One region of the Paenibacillus sp. FSL P4-0184 genome, then DNA from elsewhere that is predicted to be linked to it. Evidence: predicted binding sites of a transcription regulator. Region 1 holds the regulator's gene; each other region holds the start of a gene.
What was found. The regulator LexA, encoded in region 1, represses DNA repair genes until DNA is damaged. The targets are predictions, from matches to a motif close to CGAACATATGTTCG.
Positions count from the first base shown of each region.

Region 2: a site for LexA is predicted at 2,866-2,879, ahead of recA (recombinase RecA). Genes of this name have one in related genera too.
Region 3: a site for LexA is predicted at 2,242-2,255, ahead of MKY52_RS16620 (YolD-like family protein). Genes of this name have one in related genera too.

Region 1 is NZ_JBBORN010000002.1:1,662,396-1,668,313, reverse strand. Features, by position in the region: gene MKY52_RS29255 (MBL fold metallo-hydrolase) at 1-543, shown strand, start outside; gene MKY52_RS29250 (hypothetical protein) at 669-1,247, opposite strand; gene MKY52_RS29245 (hypothetical protein) at 1,482-1,862, opposite strand; gene MKY52_RS29240 (L,D-transpeptidase) at 2,012-2,350, opposite strand; gene lexA (transcriptional repressor LexA) at 2,625-3,251, opposite strand; gene MKY52_RS29230 (LysM peptidoglycan-binding domain-containing protein) at 3,547-3,960, shown strand; gene MKY52_RS29225 (DUF896 domain-containing protein) at 4,070-4,279, shown strand; gene MKY52_RS29220 (hypothetical protein) at 4,329-4,856, shown strand; gene MKY52_RS29215 (HAD family hydrolase) at 4,890-5,675, shown strand.
Region 2 is NZ_JBBORN010000001.1:4,795,105-4,801,022, reverse strand. Features, by position in the region: gene rny (ribonuclease Y) at 1-515, opposite strand, end outside; gene MKY52_RS21200 (regulatory protein RecX) at 832-1,563, opposite strand; gene recA (recombinase RecA) at 1,729-2,796, opposite strand; gene MKY52_RS21190 (competence/damage-inducible protein A) at 3,096-4,382, opposite strand; gene pgsA (CDP-diacylglycerol--glycerol-3-phosphate 3-phosphatidyltransferase) at 4,492-5,079, opposite strand; gene MKY52_RS21180 (YajQ family cyclic di-GMP-binding protein) at 5,233-5,724, opposite strand.
Region 3 is NZ_JBBORN010000001.1:3,797,543-3,803,460, forward strand. Features, by position in the region: gene MKY52_RS16605 (glycosyl hydrolase) at 1-665, shown strand, start outside; gene MKY52_RS16610 (PH domain-containing protein) at 747-1,235, opposite strand; gene MKY52_RS16615 (hypothetical protein) at 1,353-1,913, shown strand; gene MKY52_RS16620 (YolD-like family protein) at 2,296-2,631, shown strand; gene MKY52_RS16625 (hypothetical protein) at 2,628-2,792, opposite strand; gene MKY52_RS16630 (M15 family metallopeptidase) at 3,091-3,777, shown strand; gene MKY52_RS16635 (WGxxGxxG-CTERM domain-containing protein) at 3,854-4,324, shown strand; tRNA gene MKY52_RS16640 (tRNA-Leu) at 4,486-4,571, shown strand; gene MKY52_RS16645 (DUF6809 family protein) at 4,680-4,994, opposite strand; gene MKY52_RS16650 (helix-turn-helix domain-containing protein) at 5,183-5,416, shown strand; gene MKY52_RS16655 (GIY-YIG nuclease family protein) at 5,748-5,918, shown strand, end outside.

The sequences.
Region 1 (5,918 bases):
TTTGAGACGATCTATGTTCATAAAGAGGATGAGGATTGGCTAATTAATGGAATACGAGGTTTGACCCTTGCCCAGATCAGAAAAGATATTAGCCGAGATATTACTCTTCCTATTCCTGAGACGTTTGATCCTAATGCGTATACGCCTTATCAAGGAAAACCAACAGCTCTATTGCGAGAGGGAGATGTGCTTGATTTAGGCGGGCGTAGATTAGAAATTTACCACACACCGGGTCATTCGCCAGGTCATATTAGCATCTTTGATCATGCCAACGGGTATCTGTTTACAGGGGATTTGTTGTATGATGTTACGCCAATTTATGCTTTTTATCCCTCTACTAGTCCGGCAGATTTAGTGGCTTCTTTAGAAAAGATTGCGCAAATTCCAAATGTATCTCAAGTATTCGGCTCTCATAATACGTTGGGTCTAGATCCAGCTATTTTGCAAGAGGTTATGAAGGCAGTTCGTGAATTACGTGAACGGGATCTTGTTGCTCATGGTACGGGCATTCATCAATTTAACGGATTTAGTGTGCAATTTTAAAATGAATGTTGGATGCAGCGAAAACGGCCCTCTCAAAAGGACCGTTTTTTTGTCTTTCCTTAAGGTTTTCAAAATTTCTAATTGGGAAAGGTAAAGTGAAGTAATAATAGGCGGAAGGGGGGCATTCATTCGGATACGATCGACCTGAAGAACGCATGTAATTGTTGGACTTGGGAGTAAGCTTCTTTATATTGATTATCGGATTGTTGAATGGGCAATAATCCTGGCAAGAAGGAAATACTATACACAGGTATTTCATTGCTGTTCATATATATTTTAAGCGTAAGTTCCTCAATAACATCAGCCTCTTCGTCACCGCTATTAACCACATTAATATCCGCACTTGAAGCAGTTGATTTGCTGTTTTGTTGTCTTTTAGATACTTTTGAAAGGGTTAGTGCGTTAACAACAATCTCTGATCCCATTATATTGTCGAACGAGTATAGCTTTGCTATTGCTTTTTTGCTTGTTTTCGGATTGCTGGTACCTATTGCTATTTTTTTATAAGGTTCATTAAGGGCGATCAAGTGAGATTGATTGGGCGGAATGAATGTTTTGGTGAATATAATATTAAAAGATGAGGTTGCGTTTAACAGCTTAGAAAGTTCAGAAGAAGTAGATAGTTTTTTTAATTCTATAATAACGGCACTTAGAATTAAGACTCCTCCTACAATGGCAAACATATACATCAAGAAAATCAGCATGTAATCACACCTCCAATGATCTCAGTAGAGCAAGATTTATTGCTTATTGAAAGATATGCCTGAATTCTCTCTACTAGTATCTGTTAAGAGCGAAAATCGTGGGAATTTAGGAAACGACTACTGATTAGAAAAAGAGAAAGCACCCAGAGATCTGCCGATTTTGCAAGCTGAGTGCAAAATTGGGGCAACTGCTGGAGTGCTTTGTTGAGAGCATTTAAAATAAATATGTCAAAATCATAAGAAATTGAAGGCTGTGATTTGATCAGTATAAACAATTAGCTGTTTGTATTCGATCGGAGATTCATAGTGAGTATAGGGTCTTACAGAAACATCATTAAGGACTACAAAGTTATAGCTGAAATTTTTATCGGGATGTTCCGCACCTAAATAAGATATGTATTCATCTACAATGACATCATCCATTAGAGATTTTAAGTCAAAAACATCCTCTTTATTGGAGGTGGAAGGGGAGATGGTCCCTTGAATACTGCCGAATGAGGTGAGTAAATTTACTTTTTTTCCACTCGCTTGATCGTTATTTAACAATAAGCCAGAGAGTTTAACAAGTGCATCGACTTTAAAATCGACGAGGGTTCTAATTTTTGAGTTGTTCAAAACGAGACACTTCCTTTCAATTTGAAATCCTGTTAACATTATTCGACATATAACCACATAATTCCTATTAGGTCATCAAAAATACATAAATACAAACACGCCCCCTCCATTGAACCATGAGTGAGGCGTGTTTATCTATAGAGATAGATTTAATTCCTGATCGTTACTCGTGTTCCAATAGGAACAATCGCAGCTAGTGCTAACACATCTTCATTGTACATACGAATACAACCGTGGGATACTTCGTGCCCTATGGATGAGGGATCATTATTTCCATGTATTCCATAGTGAGGCTTAGATAGACCCATCCAAAAGACCCCAAATGGACCACCTGGATCGGGTTGTTTGTTAATGATTGTGAATTCACCGAGTGGTGATTGAGTTAACATTTTACCGATTCCGACTGGGAAGCCCCTGATCACAATGTCGTTATCTAGAAGATAAAGCATACGCTGCGTCAGATCAACTATAATCCGGTAATTTGGCATTGTGCAACACTCCTTTCTAATTAAGATATGAGGAGGATGCCTAAACGGTTATTCATTAAAAATGGTCATTTTAGCCTACGAGAACAAATGTTCTGTAATTGATAAATGGAGTTTGATAACAATAAAAAAGCTATTCTGCATTTGCAGAACAGCTTTTTAAAAAAATAAAAGAAAGTATATATTTTTACGATATTCCCTATCCTTATACTTCTCGTAGAAACGGATACCGTCCTTTAAAGGGCGGTATCCGTTTTCGCATGGTAGGAGTGCATACTTAGTGGATATCTCGAAATAATCCGATAACTCTGCCGAGAATGGTTACGCGATTAAGGCGAAGAGGCTCGTACGCCGGATTCTCCGGCTGAAGACGTATATGATCACGTTCTTTATAAAAAGTCTTAACGGTTGCTTCATCTTCTTCGGTCATAGCTACAACGATATCTCCGTTATCAGCCGTTTGTTGTTGACGAACAATAACATAGTCGCCATTCATAATCCCAGCTTCGACCATACTGTCACCTTGAACCGATAACATAAATACTTTGTTATCTCCAACATAGTGAGTTGGAAGCGGGAAGTAGTCTTCAATATTCTCAGTAGCAGTGATAGGAATCCCGGCGGTAACCTTACCTACGACAGGAATGCGAGCGACGGTTTGCGCGAAATGATGGACATTCTCGGAATCCTCTTGGCCAAGCAATTCTATCGCACGAGGCTTCGTTGGATCTCGACGGATAAGTCCCTTCTTCTCTAGCCGATCCAAATGACCGTGAACTGTGGAGCTGGAAGCAAGACCAACAGCTTCTCCAATCTCCCGGACGGAAGGAGGATAACCCTTGCTGCGGACTTCGCTACGTATAAATTCCAGGATCGCCAGCTGGCGACTTGAAATCTTTGACATTGGAATCAACCCCATATAGTAATGTTTGGGAAAATTATAACATAGAACTACCGTTCGCACAAACATAAGTTCTAACTATTATAAATATTAATTCGAAAGAGTTAATAAATGGTAGTCTTGTTTTGATTGCGTTTCCTTCATCTAAACGATAAGAGTGATTCTTTATATGAAGAATATGGTAAATAGTAACCTCTGAAAAAAAGAGAACAATTGTTCTAAAATAGTATTGAACAAAACACATGTTCGTGTTATTATAATTTCAAAAGTAAGAACAAGTGTTTGGAGGATGATATTCATGTTAAAATACAGTACATACCGCAGCATCTACGATAAAGCCCCAGTGGTTGAATCTTTAGGACATAATCCTATTACCCGTTATTCAGCTCAGATTAAAGAGATTACAGAGCTTTTGCTTGAAGGCTTGATGCGTTTGTTCCGTAGAGATTTTGTTATTAAACTGACATTGATCATTGTGCTCGTACTATCAGGACTTACAGTAGTAGGTAATGTATTTGCAGGATCTACTACTTTAATGAAGGATGAGAAGCGCGTAGTAGTTGAACGTGGAGATACACTTTGGAGTATTGCTCTTGAGAATAAACCTTCTGATATGAAAACGGCTGTATATATAGAAGGAATCAAAAAATTCAATGGCATTAAAGGTAGTCAGATTAATGCTGGAGATATTCTCACTTTACCTATTTATTAATATTCTAAGAACATAACAAGAGGACATGAAGAGCTTGCAGGGAGTAAACCTTGACAAGCTCTTTTTCTCATGGCAGAGTTAGAATTAATTTATAAGGGGAGGGAAAGTTTTGAATATTGATGAGTTGGTCGCGCGTATTAACGAATTGGCACGCAAACAGAAGAGCGTAGGCCTTAATCAAGAGGAAACGGCGGAACGCGCCAAGCTTCGTGAAATTTATTTGGGGAATATTCGCAATAACTTCCGAGCACAATTGAATACGATTGAATTGGTCGATAATGATGAGCATGAACAAGGTAACAAGGGGCGTAAGCATTAACACCCTGTTCCTTTTCATAGATATTACTGGATGACTAGGGGGAACGCATATGGCCCGTTCTTGGGAAAGAATGGTTCAACGCAACACGCAGCAAATTAATAAGCAAAGAAAGAAACAGGGGAAGGAAACGATTTACGCATCTAAATCTAAATCTCCTGGTAAGAACAGTGAAACCTTTAAAGGCCGTAACATTGCATTTCCAGTAGTGTTATTAGTGCTTGGTACTATGTTTTGGATGGTTGGTTCAGTGGACCAGGCCAAAGGTAATGGTATGCTTATGAACTGGCTAGGAGTCGTTTTGTACTACTTACTAGCGGCACTTCTGTTCTTCCGACGTCCGTACTTGAAGGTAGAGAATGCTAGACTATCTACTATAAAATTCAACCGCGAACGTTATCTGCCAGCTTCTGATATTGAAAAAATCATCCTTTCGCGTGGAGCTGTTGTAATTAAGCATAAAGGCAAACGCACGAAATGGATTTTTACCAGACTTATGAATCGTTATGATACCAATGCAATGGGGACTCGACTGGAAGCATTCGCAAAAGCTCACCAAATTGAAGTAGTTCACGAATAGAAATTAACCAGCCATGGGAGAGGGAGACCTGTAATGCCAATTTCCGCCGTACTATTTGACCTTGATGATACACTGCTCTGGGATGATCGGAGCGTTAATGAAGCATTTCGTTCTGCATGTGAAGCCGCTGGGGATACGATTGATCCACAAGAACTGGAACTTGCGGTGCGTAAAGAAGCCATTGGACTATATGAATCCTACGAAACGAACCCGTTTACAAAGATGATTGGGATTAATCCGTTTGAAGCACTTTGGGGGAACTTTACTGCAGGTGAACAGCCGGAATTCCGTCAATTGGAGCAGCTTGCACCGGGATATCGTAAAGAGGCATGGCGTCGTGGTCTTGCAGCACTTGGTGTAGAGGACGAAGCTCTTGCTGAGACATTAGCAGCCAAATTCGCAGCAGAGCGTAGAAATCGACCTTACATCTATGAAGAAACGATTCAGGTGCTTGAAGAACTGAAGGGGAAAGTGAAGCTATTGCTTCTGACTAATGGATGCCCTGCATTGCAACAAGAGAAACTAGATGGCGTACCTGAAATCGTTCCTTTCTTTGATCACATCGTGATTTCTGGAAGCTTCGGGAAAGGAAAGCCGGATAAGGAAATTTTTCTGCATGCCCTAGAACTTTTAGATATTGCACCTGAGCAAGGAGTTATGGTCGGAGATAAGCTTACAACGGATATTCGTGGTGGGCTGGCAACAGGTTTGACTACAGTTTGGATTAATAGAAAAGGCAAACAGCCAGATCCGGAAATTCAGCCGGATTATGAAATCAAACATCTTGGAGAGCTTCTTTCATTAGTCCAATCTTTATAAAATTTCATTCATTTAAGCTTTAAGAAGGCAGTGAGTTCCTAGGTATTTAGGAGACTTGCTGTCTTTTTTATATCTACATCATATTTAGTATGTTAGATGAGATTTACTAGTATATGATTTAAGTCACAAGAGTTTAGCTGAATTGATGCGAAATACTGAAAAACCAATAATAATGTGTATAATAGATGGAGAATGTATAACATGAATTGGTAGATTCTTAGTAATCAATTCGACTGGGAGGAA
Region 2 (5,918 bases), on a different contig from region 1:
TCAATCTCTTTGATCATTTGAGCCGTTTCATGGCGAACTTCTTGCTCAACATTGCTAAGAATAATACTTCTTGCATCTTCGATGCTTAAATTGGAAATTCTCTCCAATTCAGTGACTTGGTTTTTGTAAATAACATCAATTTGCTGTTGGGTTTCATCAATTCGTTTCTCTTTGTTAGCTACTTGTTCTTCTTTTCTTTCAAGCGATTCCATTTTTTTATCCAGAGATTCTTCCTTTTGCAGCAAACGTCTCTCTTGCCGTTGGATTTCATTCCGACGTTCACGAGTTTCTTTCTCAGCTTCAGTACGGATTCTATGGACTTCGTCCTTAGCTTCCAATACTGTTTCTTTCTTCAGCGCCTCTGCGTCTTTCTTCGCGTTCTCCACGATGACTACGGCTTCTCTTTCTGCGCTTTGAATTTTAGCTTCTGCAAGGGATTTACGAATAAAATAACCGAACCCAAAGAATAATGCAGCTACAACGAGAACGATAATGACCCAGATCCATGCTTGCATCTGTTCACCTCCTCGTTGGTTCCTCTCCAAGGTATATCCCTGGGAATTGTGCAGTTGTTAAACTATCCGTTCATCACCATACAAAAAACCGGTAAATAACCGATTGCCATACTGCACATGCTGCACATGCACACTGCCCGCCTTATCCGGCGATTACATTTCATATGAGTTGTACGCGAACCGTTTTAAAAAGTCACCTTTTTGGGAAGGAAAAAGGATTCTTACTTTATGCCGATTCATGTTATATTTTATTATTTATAAAAAGACATTGTCAAGAGAGTCGATATGCGCATTAATGTCAAGAGAATCAGTGAGTCTAGTAAAATTCCTCATCTTCACCCTCATAATTGTCTTCCTCAAGTAAAGTATTGATCACTTGTCGCACCATATCACCCGAGAATCCACGCCGCATTAAGAAGGCTCCAGTCTTTCTGCGCTTATCTGTGGCTTCACCACGAATAAGATTCCATTTCTTACGACCAATCTGAAGTGCACTCTCTAGTTCTTGTTCAGGACTGACATTCTCCAGTGCTTCCGAGATCAAGGTTTTGTCGATTCCTTTCTCACGTAGCTCTTGGCGAATCCACATTTTCCCTTTTCGCTGGTTCGTAATGCGTTGCTCCGCCCATTGCTTTGCATACAAGGGGTCATCAAGAAATCTTTCCTGCTGTAGCCGTTGCACCACTTCCGCAATAATAGTCTCCCCTATTTCCTTCTGCCGTAAACGGCGAGTCATTTCCATAGCGGTACGTGGCTTCCGTTCTAGATAACGAAGTCCTTCTACATAAGCTCGTTGTCGCTCATCAGCAACAACAATTTCCTCCAAATCGGCTTTCATAAAAGAATTTCCAGTAATCATCCGATATTTAATCATGACGTCTTCGTGTACAGTCATGTTATAGGCTCCGAAATGTATGATGTAGCGGTGGTCCGACTTCTTCTGACGTTCTACCTTAGTAATTTCTAAAAGTTCTCCATCAGGAAAATCAGATAGGACCTGTACGTCCTGCTCATCCGATTCAAAATCCATATCCAGCTGTATTACCATAGTTGCTTGTCACCTCATAGCAATAAAATATCCCCACAAAGTGCGGCTTAACTTCGGTGCGTACTCAGGTACTTTGGGGGGACCCCAAATATATATGTTCTTACACTGTTAAGAAAAGACACCCTGCAACAATGAATCACAGGGCGTCCTATTCCTTAGTAAATTCTATTGTTCGATTTCGAGAAGTAGCTTTTCTTCTTCCTCTTGCTCTGCAATGATTTCCGCTTCATTTGGTGCAGCAACAATAGTGGACAGGTTACTTGCTTCACGGATCTTGTTCTCAATGATAAGTGCAATATCTTGATGTTCTTTCAAGAACTGTTTGGCATTCTCACGTCCTTGACCGAGACGCTCACCCTCATAGGAATACCATGCACCACTCTTATTCACGATGTCCATTTCAGTACCGATGTCTACAAGACTTCCTTCTCTGGAAATCCCTTCACCATACATGATATCAACATCAGCTTGTTTAAATGGAGGTGCTACCTTATTCTTCACAATCTTGATCTTGGTGCGGTTACCTACAACGTCGTTACCCATCTTAATACTTTCGACACGACGAACATCCAACCGTACGGAAGAATAGAATTTCAACGCCCGACCACCCGGGGTTGTCTCAGGGTTACCGAACATAACTCCAATTTTCTCACGAAGCTGGTTAATAAAGATAGCAATTGTATTCGATTTACTAATGGCACCAGATAGCTTCCGAAGCGCTTGAGACATCAAACGAGCCTGTAGGCCGACGTGAGAGTCACCCATATCACCTTCGATTTCCGCTTTAGGAACCAACGCAGCTACGGAGTCAACGACAATAATGTCTACTGCACCACTACGGACAAGTGCTTCAGCAATCTCAAGTGCCTGTTCACCCGTATCTGGCTGAGATAGCAACAATTCATCAATGTTTACGCCCAAGTTACGTGCATACTTCGGATCGAGCGCATGCTCAGCATCGATAAATGCAGCTTGTCCTCCTTGTTTTTGCACTTCTGCAATAGCATGAAGAGCAACAGTCGTTTTACCGGAGGATTCAGGTCCGTATACTTCAATAATACGTCCCTTTGGAAGTCCGCCTATACCTAACGCAATATCAAGTGCCAAAGATCCGCTAGGTACAACTTCCACTTGCATATGAGTGGATTCTCCCAGTTTCATGATCGAACCTTTACCAAATTGTTTTTCTATTTGACGAAGCGCCATATCAAGCGCTGCACGACGATCTGACAATCAGACCACTTCCTTCACTGTTTATAATAATATAATAACGTGTTTTTGAGGTCTTGCCAAGCTTTTTTTCGAACATACATTCGTTTTTTTTGTCTCAAGCGTTAATTATCCCTTTTATTGTAAGCCTCCCTCCGGACATAGAAGTTAACTGATTTCTCTACTTCACCGGACATCAACGACTTATGATCAAAACCAAAACAGCGATCAAAATCTCCGCAGATATACAAAAAACCGCAGCAAAGAAATCTCAGTGCCACGGTTCTTCCGTATGTCTCAATTATAACTGGGCTAATCTCCCATTACAAGTCTGAGCCTTCAAGAGGTGTCTCCACCTTCCGTTCCTCAAGTCTGCGCCATAGACGATACAACAGAGCTTTAACAGTACGCAGTCGTATATTTTCACGTGTACCTTTAAGATTAAGCTCATACACCTCTGTCTTACGCCCGCGTTCAGCTAAACCAATAAATACAAGTCCGACTGGCTTACGTTCAGAATAGCCTGGTCCCGCTACACCAGTTACAGATAAACCGAAATCACTATCCGCGATCATTCTCACCTGATCAGCTAACACCTCGGCAACTTCACGACTAACTGCCCCTGGAGCATCTGGCCCCTCCAAATAAGCACTTGGCACATTCAGAAGCTTTTTCTTCAGGTCGTTGGAATAACAGACGATTCCTCCCGCAAACATCGAAGCACTGCCTGGAATGTTAGTTATACTCTCCATCAGTAAGCCTCCAGTGCAACTCTCTGCCGCACTTAAAGTCAGACCTGCATCCGCCATCCAATCCACAATCAATTGTTCCAGTGGCACATCAATATTTGCATATAAATGTTCTGGCAAAATCTCTTTGATCTGTTTCTCCAGAATCTCCAGCTTCTTGTAAGCTTCATGCTCGGAAGGCGCCTTTGTCGAAATACGAACGGTTACCTCTCCCTCTTTAGCGTAAGGAGCTATGGTTGGGTCTGTCTGGCTGTGAATAAGATCAATGAGCTTATCCTCAAGCAGTGATTCTCCGATACCGGCAAATTTAAGCATTTTAGAATAAAGTGGCATTTCTGTCGTCAGAGCGTGCTGCTGGAGCCACGGTACAGCTTTATCTACGAACATCGGCTTCATCTCGCGAGGCGGACCAGGAAGCACAATATAATATTTCTTTTCATGCTCAAAAGCAATGCCAACAGCAAGACCAATCTCATTTGGCAACGGTGTAGTTCCTTCAATTATAAGTGCCTGTTTACGATTATTCTCCGTCATTACAATCTTTCGATCATCAAAGAATCGTTGTACATGATCCATTGCCAAGCGATCTATATGAAGTGTGCGACCTAAGGAAGCAGCCAGCGCGTCCTTCGTTAGATCATCTTCTGTAGGACCAATACCACCGGTAAATATGATAACATCCGCTCTGCTTTGAGCGATCTCAATGGCTTGCTGCAAGCGACTGCTGTTATCCCCAACTACGGTTTGAAAATATACATCAATCCCAATAGCAGCTAGCTCAATAGACAAAAACTGGGCATTACTATTTACGATTTGACCGAGCAAAAGCTCCGTGCCTACTGCAATAATCTCCGCTTTCATACCTGGCTTTCGCCTCCTCGTTATAATGTAGATACACTGCTTTTAGGGTTTAAAAAAGGTAATAGGTGCTTTACCTATTACCTCTCCTATATGTAGCTGCCTAAAACGCTTAAGCATTATGCAGCTGTAATAGATCCTTATTCTTCACAAAATAATCAATTCCAGAGTAAATAGTGATCAAGGCTGCAGCCCAGATGGCAATATCGTCTACAGGAATGCTGACGAATTGAAATGGGAAATTATTTAACAACAGCAGTGAGATCGCTACAATTTGTACAACCGTCTTTATCTTACCCCATTTGCTGGCGGCAACCACTTTTCCCTCTAACAATGCTATCTGGCGAAGCCCGGTTACTGCGAACTCACGACTAATGATAACAATTGCGATCCATGAATCACATCTGCCCAATTCCACAAGTGAAATCAGAACTGCAGAAACTAACAGCTTGTCCGCTAACGGATCAAGGAGCTTACCGAGATTGGTGACCATATTATATTTCCTTGCTATGTAGCCGTCTATTCCATCTGTGCTCGCTGCAAGCAAAAAGATTACAGCTGCCACCAAATGATTAACAGATAGCTGAAAAGAGCCCCAATGTATCGGTTCTGGATAAAAACTGAAATCCACCAGTAAGAAAAACATCATAATCGGGATCAGGCAAATACGTGCTAGCGTGATGCGGTTGGGCAAATTCACTGAAGTTCCTCCCCTAAATCGTTCATACAAATTGCCTGAGTCAGGCTCATCTATTTCTACTTAAGCAAGTATATTATAGCTATAAATAGGTGTCAAAAAAAATACAAAGCACCCCGCATAATGGCGCTGATAAGCACTGCGGGGTACAAAATGCTATTTTAAGTTGTTGAACTGCAGGTCCAGAGGCAAATCAGCTTTACGTAAAATCTGGATAATTTGTTGTAAATCATCGCGACTCTTACCAGTTACGCGGATCTGATCTCCTTGAATCTGGCTCTTCACCTTCAATTTCGAATCACGAATCAGGATGTTAATTTTTTTTGCGTTCTCCTGATCAATCCCTTGCTTAAGACCTAAACGCTGACGAACACTACCCAGAGAAGCAGGCTCCACTTTGCCGAAATCCAAGTTTTTCAGCGTGATACCTCTCTTCACCATCTTCGATTGTAAAATATCAATAACAGCGTTTAACTTATATTCGTCCTCAGAGGCGATAATAAGTGCGTCTTTCTCCAGCTTCAGACTGCTCTTGCTGTTCTTAAAGTCAAAGCGGTTGTCAATTTCTTTCTCTGTTTGGTGGATCGCATTGGTTAATTCCTGCATATCCATTTTAGATACGATATCAAATGAACTTTCTGAACTCATAACTACACGTCCTTTGTACTTTTTAGTCTGCTACTATTATAAAAGAATGATACCCTTAAGTCTAATATTGGATAATATGTACCTCACCCGACACAGAAAACAGCCCCACATAGTGGAGCTTTCCCTTCGAAATGAGTTGTGTTTCAGGTAGAAATACGTCTCCAATGGAAAATACCCTTGGAGACGCACATTCT
Region 3 (5,918 bases), on a different contig from region 1:
TATGGGATCTGGGGCGTGGAAAAGTGATCGCGATTGGAGAAAATGGAGAGCTACCGTCCCCTGCACTACTATCTAAATCACAGCCTAAATGGTCTTATCAGATGACCTGGGGCAAGCTTCTTTATGAGAAGAATACCGATGCGGTAATTAGAGCCTTTATGAATGACAGCTTTGTATTCACGCGGGAAGAGTATGCTGCTGAGGCGGCAATTGTAGCCGCTAAGGGAGACAGTGTGCTGCAGAGTGGACTATGGGGGCAATATTACAATAACATGACTCTTAGCGGCGCACCTGCGCTGACGCGAACCGATGCTAACATCCAATTTTCGTGGAAACAGGGTTCGCCTGATCCAGCCATTCGTGTCGACGCTTTCTCTGTACGGTGGAGTGGAAAACTGACTGCAGCCTATAGTGAAACCTATACCATTTACTCCTCCTCTGATGACGGGGTACGGGTGTGGATTGATGGAGGGCTGATCATTGATAGCTGGGTGAATCAGAGTGGACAGGAGCGAAAAGGCAGTGTGAATCTGATAGCTGGCAAGCTACATGAAATAAAAGTGGAGTACTATGAGAATGAGGGGGACGCGCGAATTGTATTGCAGTGGGAAAGTCCTAGCCAACCCAAAGGGATTATTCCAGCAGGAGCGTTTTATCTTCCATAAGACGATATCCGAACTGATTCGAGCATTGGAATATTAGCGAAAAAGCCCCGGATTTCGGGGCTTTTTTAATGTGAAAGGTTCTTAGATTTGTTCACGGTAGCTAATGTTGTTGGCGATCTTCTCGTCACGAACAGCTTTGCGCAGAACATCTTTGACGGTTTGGGCATCATGGATTTTTCGGAAAAGAAGCTGAGGCGCTGAGGCATCATCAGAAAATACAGTTAATGTGCCGATGCCGAGCATCCGGTCCATGATAGATTGTGCTACGGATAAATCGCGTACACGCAGTAATTCGATCTCTTCGACATTTTTACCGATAAGTCCGGTCTTTACCATAATGCGCTGGCTTGTAATGGTGTACGTAGTCGTGTTTAGGCGTACGATTCCTTTGAGGCGATCAGAGATACTGGCTGGTTTGCCTTTCCAGAGAACGACCTCTTGAGTAGCGTTTGGATTTGCTGATGGACGGCGGGCGGTCACTGGAGCAGTGCCGTCAATGCTAGATCCGCATTCTCCACAAAATTTAGCGCCCTGCTTATATTCTGATCCGCAGGTTGTGCAATAAGGCATAAATACTCTCCTTCCCTGATTACAATTGAAATAATTATAACATAATAGTCATTTTACATAAATTTCATTTGCGCTTTACACAAACCGACATTATTCTGTTAAGTGGAGGGATAAATAATGAAAAAAGTGTTACTAATAGGAACGCTAATGCTGACTGTCATCCTTAGCGCCTGCAGCAATAATAATTCAACTTCATCGGCTCCTGCCTCGGAAGAAGAAGTGCAGGAAACCGTGCAAAACTTCTACAATGAAATGTCTAAGCTTGATGAATTAGGAAAATCATCTTTAACGGAGTTCAACGAAGCTATTGCTGCTTATTCAGCAGGAGAACTTTCGGACAGGCAGTTGGAGAAGAAGATTAACGAATTCCAAAAGACCGCAACAGACTTATCCAATCAGGCTGAGAAAGTGAAAATTTCCTCTAGCTTGCCCGAAGACATTCGTAAACTGCTTGATGAGTCCAAAATTGCTTTTCAAAGTGCTTATTCTCTAAAAGAACAGGCCTCTCAAGGTGCTGATTCCGCAGAGGTCACTGCTGAGAAGTTCGAGGAATTGAATCAGAACGCTGACGTCGCGATGCTATACGGCATTTCCAAGCTTAATGAAGCAAGAGAAGCAACAGGACTCATCGATGCTGATGGTCAGTCCACCGCTGAATCAGAGAAAGTTCAAGAATAGATCGAAATTTAGACGCTGAACAGTTCAACTGTCAGCGTCTTTTTGATGCGATTTTGAGCTTGAGTAGAGGTAACACTGCCAATCCTATAAATAAGCCAGCTACGATTCCTTTTGTGAGGTCTGAGAGGGTACTGCTTCGATATACGAGGGGGTATAGACATAGGAATAATACGGGAATTAGGATGAGCAGGGCATTGTTTTTTTTCAAGTGGAAAGCTCCTCTCAATTAGATATTCAATATTATACAACTTTTAGATAAAAGAGGAGGATTTTAAAGTGGTATCTTTTTCCTGATTATTGATTATTCAGCGAAGGTGTGGATATAATACAAACATACGTTCGTGTGTAGCGGAATAAGTATAGAAATTAGGGAGGGGTTACCATGGGCAAAAAGCTGGAGAAAAACGGACTGTGGCAAAGTAGTCGAATGATGCTGCCGGAGCACAAGGTAAGAATTATTAGGGATGAACGAGAGACGCTGCGCCGCATTAAGCCTATTCTGGATGAGCAGAAGCTGGAGGAGATCGAATGTACACTGGCCTTATCGTTACGGAGTCATGTGCGCGTCACTGTTGTGCTGTTTGATCCTTTTGAGAATACGACAATTAGTGGTTTTGTGACTTCCATTCACACCCACTCGCGTGAGTTTAAGCTGCAGTGGGCGGAGGAATGGAAGTGGATCAATGTAGATGATCTAGTGGAGGTTTACATCGTCTAATGCTGAGAACCGCTGACTTCACTTTTTTCATAAGCAATTAGGGTCACCGTTGGGTTGCCGGTCAGATTTGCAATGGAAGCTTCGGCATTTCGAATAATTTCGAGTGCTTCTTCCTGCTCGCTCAGGGCAGCAACTTTATAGCTATCGCTATGAATGTCCATATGTGTTCCCACCTTTCGCTAATATTTTGCCCTTTTTTGTAGAAATGATCCAAGGTGAAGAAGCTATGAATAGGTGCTTTTCAGGGGAGATCTCGGGGATACCGGGGTCTTTTTTTAAAATATAAGAAAGTATAAGTTATGCACCTATCCTTTATGTCTTATATTTCTCGCTTAAACGCTTATCGTCCTTCCTTATATGGACGCCGAAGACATTTATGCTTGTATGCTAAGGCAAGCAGGGGTATTAGTACAAGCGAATGGGGAGTCGGGATCATTGATTATACCAAGGGGTGATTCTATGCTGACTTTAGATCAAGTGAGGGACAAATCGGCGGCGAGGCTTGTTGGGCTTCATCCTGTTTTGGCAGCAGGGGCGAAGGCTTTGATACAGCAAAGCTATGCCAGAGGAGTACCCATCATTATTACTCAGGGGTTACGGTCGATTGCTGAACAAAATGCCTTGTATGCTCAGGGGAGAAGTAAGCCTGGACCTATAGTTACCAACGCCAAGGGTGGAACCAGCTATCACAATTATGGCCTTGCGTTTGACTTTGCGCTTTTGCTGCCGGATGGAAAAAGTCTTTCCTGGGATATGAATCGTGATGGTGATAAAGATAAAATAGCGGACTGGCAAGAGGTTGTACAGGTGGGAAAACAGCTAGGGCTTGAGTGGGGAGGAGACTGGACGTCTTTTAAAGATTATTCACATCTGCAAATGGCCTTCGGCTTAACTACGACTCAACTTCGGGCAGGTAAACGTCCTACGACGGATCAGGTCAATGAAGCTTTAAAAAGAATTACTGGGGAGGATGACCAGGTGAACAAAGACGTTAAAGTAACGATAACCTTAAACGGTACTAAACTTACGGATGGTGTTCTTGATACCGGCGTAACATATGTACCCGTGCGTGCTCTGGCTGAGGCGCTTGGAGCAAAGGTTACGTATGACGCAGCGAGCAAGACAGTGAATGTTGTAAAAGAGTAAAGCTATTCATGTATAGACAGTGCCACTCAAGGGGAAATTATCAGTGATAACTAACCATAAAGGGAGGCATAACACTGTGAACAAGCTGATAACAAGCCTTGCATGCGGTACTGTACTGTCAATGAGTATAATGGGAGCTAGTTACGCTAATCCAATCGGGTCAGCCGCTTTAGGCGGTATCCCGAACGCGAATACGGGCATGGATGGTACCGTGAATAACACTCGGATGATGAATACGGAAGGCAATCTAATGAACGGCACGACTGGAACGATGAATCAGCATGAGAGCATTATGAAAGATAAGATTCGCACAGGGGAAAATTATAGACCTAACACCAATAACTACAATGAAAATTACACCCGGGATAACTACAACAGAAATACGGTAACTCCACTATCCAACACTACAACGGACGGTAGATATCGGGCAACCAGTACAACTACGAATACTGGGACTACCAGCAGAGGATCTAACTGGGGCTGGCTCGGATTGTTAGGACTCTTGGGCCTCGTCGGAATGAGAAGCCGAAGCGACGAACGCAGATAATCGACATGTCTAATAACCCGTGTCGGCATACGCTGGTACGGGTTATTTTTAATGTGATAAAACTTTTTTTGAAAAAGGGATTGCGCGTTATCGATATTCATGATATTATATTTCTTGTCGCGTTATACGTAAACATCGTATGAAGCAACAACACATAATATGCCGGGGTGGCGGAACAGGCAGACGCACAGGACTTAAAATCCTGCGGTACGTGAGTACCGTACGGGTTCGACCCCCGTCCTCGGCATCACAGTGAAAACCTTGAGAAATCAAGGTTTTTTTGTTTTTCTTGATTAATTTCGAAAGGGAATTGTATTTAGAACAATTATTAAGCGCACAGGATTTACTCCTTTAATTATGGAGTTTTGTCATGAAAGGTACCCAACTTACTAGCAAGTTCCTCTTCCCCGGTTAAGACCTCGACCATGATGCCCGCCCCCAAGCGAAAACCATACTTGAAAATAGATGTTAACTCCATACCATGAGTTTGAGCATATAAGTCTAATAACGCTTCTAACTCGTCGAATTCCTCCTCTGAAAGTCGCTCCTTCCAAATCTCTATGATTTCAGATGTTTTTTGGCTTAACTTAAAGTATTGCGGGTCATTAGATATGATATTTTCATCTGGATGCAAGCTACCATGATATAGCTTCTCTAAAAGACTTCTCATTTCCTCATCCCCTTCTTTTATAATGTACTTTGTATTCAACAGTGATTTTTATAAATGGAGTATTGTTTTTGACATATCAGAGTTTTTCTTGAATGAATCATATCATAGATTATCATCATTTTGTAGAGTATACTACGTGGATTTTATGGTTAAGACAACTAGATAATGAATCTAAAAGAGGTATTACCTTGAAATCAGAAGAAATATTTGGACAAGTATTAAGGAGCACTCGGAAGAAGCAAAAGATGAGTCAAGAAAAATTAGCGTTCCAAAGTAACCTTGACCGAACCTACATATCTATGCTGGAACGTGGCGTTCACCAGCCTACCCTAAATTCTTTGCTATCTCTTGCTGAAGCTTTGAACATGAAGGCATCGGAGTTAGTGGACCTTGTGGAGCAAAAGATTGCTGAAACCAAATGAATATATTTTTAATGAAAGAATGATTGATTGATGCTGGTCATTCTTTTTTTACATTTACGTGCGTGCCTACCAAGCTAGCACAACTAGTAGATAAAAGATCAACCGAAGTAAGAGCCAAGTCATCTCGTAGCTGACAAGCAACTGGTGGAGAAATCCTAAGGTTGAAGCCCTGTGACAAAGTAACTCCAACGAGCACGAGCAAAAGTTAAGTGGTTGGATATGCGTATAATACTCATGTTTGTAATAATTGTAGCAGTTTCATGGGACAGTATTTCTTGTGTATCGATGGTCGTAAAACAATTTCATGTGGATTGGATGTGTGATGTGAAATATGTTCACTTTTGAAAAAGGTCAAAGATGGATATATGTATTACTACTAGAAGAAGGAAAGCTTTACGTAGGACAAACTGACAATCTAATAAAAAGAATGAAAAAACATGGCACAAAAAAAGGCGCTGAGTGGACTAATATATATAAACCAATTAATTTCCTTAAAATAATA